Lujinxingia sediminis: one gene and its partners. The protein of the gene in region 1 interacts with the protein of each later gene in a pairwise test. Links are inferred from orthologs where the notes say so. Each region holds a gene or a part of one and is shown on either strand. Other genes may lie near its edges.

What was found.
Region 2: the proteins of dnaN (region 1) and dnaE interact in binary tests that used the Escherichia coli proteins (3 or more experiments, as listed by UniProt). The link is inferred for Lujinxingia sediminis from one-to-one orthologs.
Region 3: the proteins of dnaN (region 1) and rpe interact in binary tests that used the Escherichia coli proteins (3 or more experiments, as listed by UniProt). The link is inferred for Lujinxingia sediminis from one-to-one orthologs.

The regions. Positions count from the first base shown.
Region 1 is NZ_SADD01000003.1:290,356-293,468, forward strand. The notes cover bases 143-3,105. They hold dnaN (DNA polymerase III subunit beta), read left to right. Parts: upstream 143-1,043; coding sequence 1,044-2,168; downstream 2,169-3,105. Other genes in these bases: EA187_RS08870 (hypothetical protein), read right to left, coding at 143-373; recF (DNA replication/repair protein RecF), read left to right, coding at 2,335-3,105. Outside these bases: more of EA187_RS08870, read right to left, coding at 65-142; more of recF, read left to right, coding at 3,106-3,113. UniProt on the Escherichia coli protein: Confers DNA tethering and processivity to DNA polymerases and other proteins. Acts as a clamp, forming a ring around DNA (a reaction catalyzed by the clamp-loading complex) which diffuses in an ATP-independent manner freely and bidirectionally along dsDNA.
Region 2 is NZ_SADD01000001.1:61,445-65,686, forward strand. Bases 45-4,136 are described here. They hold dnaE (DNA polymerase III subunit alpha), read left to right. Parts: upstream 45-369; coding sequence 370-3,936; downstream 3,937-4,136. Other genes in these bases: EA187_RS00255 (CBS domain-containing protein), read left to right, coding at 45-70. In the rest of the region: more of EA187_RS00255, read left to right, coding at 1-44. UniProt on the Escherichia coli protein: DNA polymerase III is a complex, multichain enzyme responsible for most of the replicative synthesis in bacteria. This DNA polymerase also exhibits 3' to 5' exonuclease activity. The alpha chain is the DNA polymerase catalytic subunit.
Region 3 is NZ_SADD01000011.1:101,157-104,091, reverse strand. The notes cover bases 139-2,923. They hold rpe (ribulose-phosphate 3-epimerase), read left to right. Parts: upstream 139-1,087; coding sequence 1,088-1,759; downstream 1,760-2,923. Other genes in these bases: EA187_RS15540 (response regulator), read right to left, coding at 2,456-2,923; EA187_RS15545 (CatA-like O-acetyltransferase), read left to right, coding at 1,790-2,434; rsmB (16S rRNA (cytosine(967)-C(5))-methyltransferase RsmB), read left to right, coding at 139-1,065. In the rest of the region: more of rsmB, read left to right, coding at 1-138; more of EA187_RS15540, read right to left, coding at 2,924-2,935. UniProt on the Escherichia coli protein: Catalyzes the reversible epimerization of D-ribulose 5-phosphate to D-xylulose 5-phosphate.

The DNA of each region.
Region 1 (3,113 bases):
CGTTATCTGATCATGGAGATGTTTCTGGCCTGCTCAGCGCGCTCCGCTGCTGCGCAGGCAGGGCCTAAAACTCCACCCGGTCGCCCGGGCGCAGGTTGCCGTCATAGCCCGGATCATCGCCCTTTTTCTGGCGGGCCTTGCGCGCGTTCCACGCCGCGCTCCCCAGAAAGGCCGGCGCGGCCACCACGCATAAGGGGCACATCACCGTGCCAAAGGCCGCAAGCCCCGCCACGCTCAACGCCCCCATCGCCCCGCCAAAGATCGTGTGCTCCCGCGCGCGGCGGCGGTACTCGCAGGGCGCTTCGCCCTGGTGTTGCTCCTCCTTCACGTGGATCGAAGACGCGCTCCCCTGGCCTGCTCGTTGTGTCACCATCTCAACCTCCGCAGCTCTCTCGAAGCGGCCCCCACTCACCATGAGGGCGCTCCCATCATCATCATCAGGGCCCCGAGCCACTCGCCCACCATCGCATCGTGTCGCGCTGCGGTGGCATCGGCACCCCACACCTACGTCCTGAGAGGAAAACAACGCCCGCTCACCGAACCTTCCGCCTCGCCATCGCACGACCTTCTCGAACGTCAAAACGCACCCGACTCCCCCCCCTATCTGAGCTATTTGATCCTTAAGCGATCGACCTTGATGAGAGAGCCCTGTGGAAAACTCTGTGAGAAACCCTGTGTTAAAGCTGTTAATCCACAACTGGAAAACCTGGGGCAAACTCGGCTCTCAGATTCTCCCCACATCTCCCACAGCCTTTCCCCGATCCGAATGTGGATAAATACTCGAAGTATTCAGGTGCTTTAGCGCTGCTCTCCACATTTCCACAGGCCCTACTTCTTCTACGTACCTCAAACACACCAAACCTTTTTTGTCTTTTGGTAGAAGATCCGTGACTGTGGAAAACTCCTGAGGCTCTAAGGGGCGCAAGCTCGCGAGTTACAAGGGCGATTGCCACTTGAAACCCTCCTCAACCTGTGGTGGATTGTCAGGGCTTACGAGCCGGGAAATTTATAAAAACCCAAACCTCTCCGCGGAGACGCGCTCCATGAAGATTCGCATTTCCAGCAAGACGCTCACCGACGAGCTCTTCAAACTTCAAGGCGTCGTCAGCCACCGCAGCACGCTGGCCATTTTGTCCAACGCGCTCCTGGTGGCCGAGGGCAACACGCTGACCCTGCACGCCACCGACCTGGACATCTCCGTGTCCACCTCCTGCGAGTGCGAGGTGCTGGAGCCGGGCAAGGTCACCCTGCAGGCCCGCAGCCTCTTCGACATCGTCAAAAACCTCGAAGAAGACACCCTCTCGCTGGAGACCGAGGAGAACCACTGGGCCAAGCTCAAGAGCGGCAACGTCAACTGCCGCATCGTCGGCACCCACGCCGATGAGTTCCCGCACCTGCTCGACATCGCCGGGGTGGAGCTCTTCCCGATTGGCACCCGTCGCCTGCTCGACATGATCGAGAAGACCCTCTTCAGCGTCTCCACCGACGACGCTCGCGCCAACCTCACCGGGGCCTTCTTCAAGGTCACCAACGAGAAGACGCTTCTGATGGTCTCCACCGACGGCCACCGTCTCTCCAAGATCGAGACGAAGCCCGAGGAGTTCGACGCCGGTGGCGACATCCCCGCCGCGCTCAACAAGGGCATCATCATCCCCCGTAAAGGGCTCGCTGAAATCAAGCGCACCGTCGATGCGAAGAGCGATGAGCTCAGCTTTGGCATCATCGACAACAACATCGTCTTTAAGAGCGGCCCGATGAGCCTCTCGGTGCGCCTGATCGAGGGGAGCTTCCCCGACTTCACCCAGGTGCTGCCCAAAGAGAGCGAGCACCGCGCTGTGGTCGAGAAGGACGTCTTCCAGCAGGCGCTCAAGTTCGTGAGCCTCTTTGCCAGCTCCAAGACCAACAACGTGCGCATCTCGCTGAGCGACGAGGGCCTGGAGCTCTACGCCTCCGACCCCGACCGCGGCGAAGCCACCAAGGTCGTGCCGATGCAGTACGGCGGGCAGGCTGTCAAAGCCGGCTTCAACTACCGCTACCTCAACGACGTGGTCAGCGCGCTCGACGGCTCCGAGGTCTCCATCGAGATCATCGACACCCTCTCCCCCACGCTCATCCGCGACACCCAGCGCGACGAGATGCTCTTCGTCGTCATGCCCATGCGCCTCTGATCCTTTTAATCAGGGTTTTTCAATTAAGGGAGTTGTTCCGTATCTGGCAGCTGAATTTGTTTTAAAAGATAGTTAGCGCGCGCCTCCGACGACCTTCGCCGGGGGCGTTCGCGTTTTCGCGCCACCCCTGAGCCATAGAGCCCAACTTTTTCGGGATAGTTCATCGATGCTTCTGGAAGCCCTTCGACTGCGCGATTTTCGCAACCTGCAGCACGTGATGTTGACGCCCAACCCGCGTTTTAACGTGATTGCCGGTCCCAACGGTCAGGGCAAAACCAACCTCCTGGAAGCCATCTACCTCTTGAGCGCGGTGAAGAGCTTTCGGCCCGGCACGACCAACCGCGCGCTGATTCATTTTGAGCGCACAGAAGCCACCCTGGAAGCTCGCGTGGAGCGCGGAGGCCATGAGCGCCTGGTGCGCCTGGAGATCTCCGAGCGCGGCAAGAAGGTGTTTTTGAATGAGGGGCAAGTCCGCAACATATCTGAGTTTTTCGGCACCCTGAACGTCGTGATCTTCGGGCCGGATGACATCGGCATCCTGCGCGGCTCCCCCTCGGAGCGCCGCCGCTTTATGGACCGCGCCATCTTCAACGCCCACCCGGCCTTTGGCACCGAATCCACCCACTACGAGGACGTGCTCAAGCACCGCAACGCGCTCTTAAAAGAGCCGCGTCAGGACGCCGCCCTGCGTGCGGTCTACGACGAGCAGCTCATCACCTACGGCGCCCAGATCCTGCGCCGCCGCCTGGACTTCATCACCCACTTTCGACCCGTGCTCACCCGCACCTTTTCGACAATTTTCGACCCCTCGCTTGCCGCCGACCTGCGCTACGCCCCGAGCTGGCTCGCTGAGGGCGAAGAATTTCTGGATGAGGCCGAGGCCTTAAGCTCCCCGCAGTACCTGGAGCGTGCCCTGGAGTTGGCCTTAAGGCGCACCGAGCGCGA
Region 2 (4,242 bases), on another replicon or contig:
CGCCCGCGATCTTCTTGCCGATAAGCTCCGCGGTGAGGAGCCGCCCGCGGAGGCGCAGGCTGCCGAGTAGCTGCGCGCGGTGTGAGAAGGTCGAGCGGAGCGCGATGTGGGCGCTCTTTGAGGCGGTCGAGCGGAGCTCGATCGCCTCTTTTTATTCAACCGTGCTGGACGATCGTCGCGTTCGTGCATGCAGACTCTAAGCCTCATGTCGATGCGACTTTCCATGCCTACGCGATCGTTTCTCGCCGGCTCTATGGAGAGTTCCTCCGGGTCCTTTACGCTCCTTAAGGCCGGGGAGTATCATCCGCGCCGTTGCCGAGAGGCACCGCATTCCGATGAGTTTTCCGTGATTTTTGCCAGGTTTTGCCGATGTCTGACTTCGTTCACCTGCACGTCCACACCCAGTACAGCCTCCTCGACGGGGCGATCCGCATCCCGAAGTTGATGAGCCGCGTTGCCGAGCAGGGCATGAGCGCGGTGGCCATGACCGATCATGGCAATATGTACGGGGCGGTGGACTTCCAGAAGGCGGCGAAGAAGGCCGGCGTCAAATCGATCATCGGCGTTGAGATGTACATGACATCTCACCCCTACGAAGAGTCCAAAGAGCCCAAGAGCTACCACCTGACGCTGCTGGCGCAGAACCTCACCGGCTACCAAAACCTGATGTACCTCAACTCGATGGGCTGGCTACATGGCCAGCACCCGCGCACCGGTCTGCCGCGCATCGACTTTGAGCTTTTGGCCGAGCGCAACGAGGGCATCATCTGCCTCTCCGGTGACCTGGGCGGGGAGGTCAACCAGCACATCCTTCGCGGCGATATGGACGCCGCCCGCGAGGCGGCCGCGCGCTACCGCGAGGTCTTTGGCAAGGAGCGCTATTACCTGGAAGTCATGGACAACGCGCTCCCCGAGCAGCGCAAATGCACCCAGGCGATGGTGGAGATCGGGCGCGAGCTCGATATTGAGCTCGTCGCAACCAACGACTGCCACTACCTCGATCGCGAAGATGCCCGCGCCCACGCTGTGCTCATGTGCATTCAGCTGGGCAAGACCGTCGACATCGATCGCATCATGGAGCATGGCGTCGATCAGCTCTATGTGCGCAGCGCCGAGGAGATGTACGAGGCCTTTGCCGACATCCCGCGGGCCTGTGAGAACACCGTTCGCATCGCCGAGATGTGCGACCTGGAGATCCCGCTGGGCGAGGTCTTCTTGCCGCAGTACGACGTGCCTCAGTCCTTTCGTGACGAGCATGAGGGGGCAGACAGCAAGACGATCATCCATGAGTATTTCCGCCATGTCGCTCGTCAGGGGCTTGGGGAGCGTTATGCGGAGTTCGACGCCCTGGGCGTGAGCTACGACCGCCAGGAGTACGACGAGCGCCTGGAGGTGGAGATCGGCATCATCTGCCAGATGGACTTCCCCGGGTACTTCCTGATCGTGTGGGACTTCATCGCCTGGTCGCACGAGCATGATATCCCGGTGGGTCCGGGACGTGGCTCCGGTGCCGGGAGTCTGGTGGCGTATGCGATGCGCATCACCGACATCGACCCGATGCCCTATGATCTTCTCTTTGAGCGTTTCCTCAACCCGGAGCGCGTCTCGATGCCGGACTTCGACATCGACTTCTGCATGAACCGCCGCGGGGAGGTCATCGACTATGTGACCGAGAAGTACGGCTACCATAACGTCGGTCAGATCGTGACCTACGGTCAGCTCAAGGCACGTGCGGCGATCAAGGATGTGGGGCGTGCGCTCAACTTCAGCTACGGGGAGACCGACCGCCTGGCCAAACTTGTGCCCGACGTGCTCGGGATCTCGTTGCAGGAGTCGCTCGACCAGGAAAAACGCCTGCGTGATATGTGCGAGGAAGATGAGCGGGTCGATACCCTCTTTGACATCGCGCTCTCTTTGGAGAACCTCAACCGCCAGGCGGGTATGCACGCCGCCGGGATCGTGATCTCCGAGACGCCGCTCTGGGATTTTGTTCCGATCTGCCGCGGTGCCAACGGCGAACTTGTCACCCAGTACGCCAAAAACGAGGTCGAAGAGGCCGGGCTGGTCAAGTTCGACTTCCTGGGGCTGAAGACGCTTACGGTGCTGCAGGACGCCATCAAGCTCATCAATCAGCAGCGTGAAGCCCGCGGCGAAGAGCGTTTTGATCTCAACGCGATCCCTCTCGATGATCCGGAGGTCTTCAGGCTGATCTCCGCCGGTAACACCACCGGCGTCTTCCAGCTGGAATCCTCGGGCTTCCAGGAGCTTCTGAAGAAGCTCAAGCCCAACTGCTTTGAAGACATCATCGCCGCAGTGGCGCTCTACCGCCCGGGGCCGCTGGGAAGCGGCATGGTCGATGACTTCATCGACCGCAAGCACGGCCGCAAGCAGGTCGAGTACCCGCATGCCTGGCTCGAAGATGTGCTCAAGCCCACCTACGGGGTCATGGTCTACCAGGAGCAGGTCATGAAGACCGCCCAGGTCATGGCCGGCTACTCGCTGGGGGGCGCCGACCTGCTGCGCCGTGCCATGGGCAAGAAGAAGCCCGAGGTCATGGCCCAGCAAAAAGAGATCTTCGTGGCCGGCGCGCTCGAGAAGGAGGTCGACGAGCAAAAAGCCTCGGACATCTTCGACTTGATGGCCTACTTCGCCGGCTACGGTTTTAATAAGTCGCACTCGGCGGCCTACGGTCTGATCACCTACCAGACGGCGTATTTGAAGACGCACTTCCAGGTGGAGTTTATGGCGGCGCTGATGACCAGCGACCGCGACAACACCGACAAGATCGTGCGTTTTATCAACGAGGCCAAAGGCTTAGGCATTGAGGTTATGCCGCCCGACGTCAACGAGTCGCTGCTCGACTTCAGCGTCGTCGATCAGAAGATCCGCTTCGGGCTTGCGGCCATTAAGGGGGTGGGCGCGGGCGTGATCGAGGTGATTCTCGACGAGCGCGCGGCCAACGGTCCCTTTGAGAATCTTTATGACTTCTGCAGCCGCGTCGATCTCAAGAAGATCAACAAACGCACCATTGAGGCGCTGGTCAAATGCGGGGCGTTTGACTCGATCGGCCCGGCGATCACCGAGCAGTATATCGGCGAGATCTGCGCGACGCGTGCCTCGATTTTCGCCGCGATCGACACCGCCGTGGAGCGCGGCCAGAAGGCCCAGCATGATAAGGCCGTGGGTCAGTCCAGCCTCTTTGGCATGATGGCCCAGGATGTGCGCGAGGAGGTGCTCGACGACAGCTACCCGGAGTGTCTCGCCTGGAACGATCGCGAGCTTCTGGAGAACGAAAAGACGCTGCTGGGTTTCTACGTCACCGGCCACCCCCTGGATCGTTTTGAGAGCGAGTTCGGTCTTTACGGCGCCTCGACCACCCATGAGCTGATGACGAACGGTTCGCTTCGCAACCGCGCCAATGTGGCGGTGGCCGGTGTGGTCAGCGCGATGCGCGAGGTGCCGCTGAAAAGTGGTGACGGGCGCATGGGCTTTATCACCATCGAAGATAAGACCGGGGAGATTGAGGCTATCGCCTTCAGCTCGGCCTACGCTGAGGCCGAGGAGGTGATCAAGAGCGGCGAACCGCTCCTGATCAAAGGCCAGATCCAGGAGGAGGGCGATCCGGAGAACCGCACCCGGCGGATTCGTCTGGAGTCGGCGTCGACGCTGGAGTCGGAGCGCGAGTCGAAGGTGCGCCAGGTGATTGTCGAGATCGGCGTTGCGCAGGTCACCAACGGACAGCTCAAAGAGCTGCAGAAGGTACTCGCTGCAAACTCCGGCCATTGCCGTACCACGCTGGTCTTTAAAAAACAGACCGCCCAGGGCGTGGGAGAGGCGCAGGTGGTGCTGCCGGTTGATTTTGCGACCCGACCCACCGACGGGTTGCTGATGGCGATCGAGCGTCTTTTCGGACGCAAATCGGTGCGATTGAGTTAATACGTCGTGAGCTAGCGTTGGCATCGTGTTTGCTGCATCGAGGGCAGCGCGGACCGGGGTGCCAAAGCATCGTCTGCGTTTTGCGTCGTGCTCGCGATCGCGCATCCATTGGCATCAAGGTCTGCGCCGGGCGGAGTACGTCGACACCGAAGGCCAGTGGTGTGAATTCCGCGCGTTGCCGGCGCGAAGCGCCCCTGTGTGAGCGCGCCTGAAGAGGCGTGCTCATTTTTTTTGAAATTTTCGGAAAGATCTGCGTCCGGCAAACGATAATAAACGTGCGGCCGAGAAGATGTTTGAGGGTATTTA
Region 3 (2,935 bases), on another replicon or contig:
CTGCTCTACCTGGACCGCATCCCGGCGCACGCGCTGGTTAACGACGCCGTCAAACTCGTCAAGCGGGCCTGCGGCCAGCGCACCGCCGGCTTTGCCAACGCGGTGCTGCGCAACATGCTGCGCAGCAAAGAGAAGTGGCAGCCTTTTGAAGAGCGCGACCGCAGCGCCCACCCGGCGCGCTACCTGGGGTTGAAATACTCGCTTCCCGACTGGATCGCCCGACGACTGCTCGATCGCCACGGCCTGGAGCGCGCCGAAGCCCTGGCCGAGGCCTTTGCCGGCCGGCCGCCTCTTTACCTGAGGCGTCTGCAGCCGCTCGACACCCTGCCCGAAGGGGTCAGCCCGCTTCAAGCTCCGCCCGGAGCGCTCAAGGCGGAGAGCTCCTCTCCAGAGTTGCGAGCGCTCCTGGAGGCGCACGCACTCACGATCCAGGATCTGGGAAGTCAGCTCATCGCGCACTACTGTGGCGCAAGCCCGGGCATGCGAGCGCTGGACGCCTGCTGCGGCCTGGGGGGTAAATCGCTGCTCCTCGCCCAGCAGCTCGGCCCCGGAGACACCCTGGTGGCCTGCGACCCGCTCCCCACCAAACTGGAGATGTTGGCCAACACCCTGGCCGACCTCCGAGTCGACCCCACCGTCGTGCTCCGAGAGGCCACGCTCCAGGAGCTTCCCGAATCCGACGGCGACTTCGATCTGATCCTGGTCGACGCCCCCTGCTCCGGCCTGGGCGTGATCCGCCGACACCCCGAGACCCGTTGGCGACGCTCCCCGGCCGACGTCGACGCCCTGGTGCGGGTTCAATCCGAACTTCTCGATCACGCGGTAAACCGACTTAACCCGGGCGCCACGCTGGTCTACAGCGTCTGCACCTTCACCCGCGAGGAAGGCCCCGAGCAGATCGAGCGCCTCCTTGAGCGTCACCCACACCTGGAGCGCGCCCCGCTGCCGGAGAGCGGCTTCGACTGGGCCCCCTTCGTCAATACGCTGGGGGAACTCGACTTAAACCCGCGCGACCACGACTGCGACGCGTTTTTCGCCGCACGTCTTCGTCGCACTCCAACCTGACCTCTGATCGCCGAGCATCCTTATGACGACGCGCGAACTTCGCATCGCCCCCTCGATCCTCTCGGCCGACTTCGCCCGCCTCGGTGAGCAATGCCAGGAGGTGATCGACGCCGGCGCCGACTGGCTGCATGTCGACGTGATGGACGGCCACTACGTACCCAACATCACCATCGGACTGCCCGTGGTCGAGGCCCTGCGTGAGGCGCTGCCGGACGCCTTTCTCGATGTGCACCTGATGATCGACAACCCCGACGACTTCGTCGGTCCCTTCGCCCGCGCCGGCGCCGATCTGGTGTGCTTTCATCCCGAGACCAGCCGCCACCCCCACCGCGCGGTGCACACCATCAAGGGGCTGGGCAAAAAGGCAGGCCTGGCGATCAACCCGGGCACCCCGCTGAGCTGGATCGATCATCTGGCCCATGACCTCGACATGGTCCTGATCATGAGCGTGAACCCCGGCTTTGGCGGCCAGGCATTCATCCCACACACCATCGAGAAGATCGCGCAGCTCAAAGCCCGCCTCGACGCGCTGGGAGTCGATCTCGACATCGAAGTCGACGGCGGCGTCTCCCCCTCCAATGCTGCCCAACTTCGCCAGGCAGGCGCCAACGTGCTGGTGGCCGGAAGCGCCATCTTCGGAGCTCCGAGTTACAAAGACGCCATCGACGCCATCCGCCAGCAGGCCACCCTCTAGGCCTCAACGTCCTTTTGCCCGCAGATTCCTATGGAACGCATCGATCTGAGCACCTGGGCGCGCCGCCCCCACTATGAGTTCTTCCGCGGCTTTGAGCGCCCCTTCTTCGACGTGGCCACCCGCATCGACCTCACTCCCCTGGTGGAGCTGACTCGCCGCAGCACACTGCGCCTCTTTCCCTCGCTGCTGCACAGCGTGTGCGTGGCCGCCAACGCCACCGACGCTCTTCGCCTGCGCCTTGACGACGAGGGCGTGGTTCGCGTCGCTCAGGTCACCCCTTCCTTTACGGTGATGAGCGACCGGGGAACCTTCAATTACGCCACCGCCCCCTTCACCGACGATCTGGCGCGCTTTAGTCGCGAGCTTGGCGAACATGCCGACCGCTCCCGCAACCTGCCCGAACTTTTTCTGGGCGATGATCATCGCCTCGATCTTGTCTACATCACCTCCATGCCCTGGCTGGACTTCCAGAGCATCAGCCACGCCTTCTCCGGCCAGCCGCTGGACTCCGCTCCCCGCATCGCCTGGGGCAAAGTGGTCGAGGTTGAGCCGGGACGCCATGAGGCGACCTTTCAACTCACCGTCCACCACGCCCTGGCCGATGGTCGTGACGCCGCGATCTTCTTTGAGCAGCTGAACACGCGCATTCAGGCCCTGGCCGACCTCCCCGGCTGAGCCCCCCGGGCGCTTTTGCCATCAGCCCCGGCGAGCCTTGCCGCGTGTGAGCCTTACCACCAGTTCGCGCAGCTCTTCCAGAAGCCCCATATACTCCCCGCCCCCCTTCTGCACGATCCGGGTAGCGCTACCCGAGAGGCGCGCGTAGTCCTCCGCGGTGAGGTACTTGGCGGTCATCACTACCACGGGCACGTCTTTGAACTTCGGGCGCTCTCGAAAGCGCGTTAGAAACTCGAACCCGTCGACATGCGGCATCATCAAGTCCAGAAAGACCAGACTGGGCTCGATCGCCTCCAGACGTGCCAGCCCCTCTTCGCCATTGGAGGCCGCGGTCACCCGAAACCCCTCCCGCTCCAGGTGGCGTACCAACATCTGACGGGAGGCCTCGTCGTCTTCGACGACCAGTACATCCCCGTCATCGATCGCGCTCTCGTACGCCTCCATCACCTCCAGGAGCTCGTGCCGATCGACCGGCTTCGACATAAAGTGGTCGGCACCAAA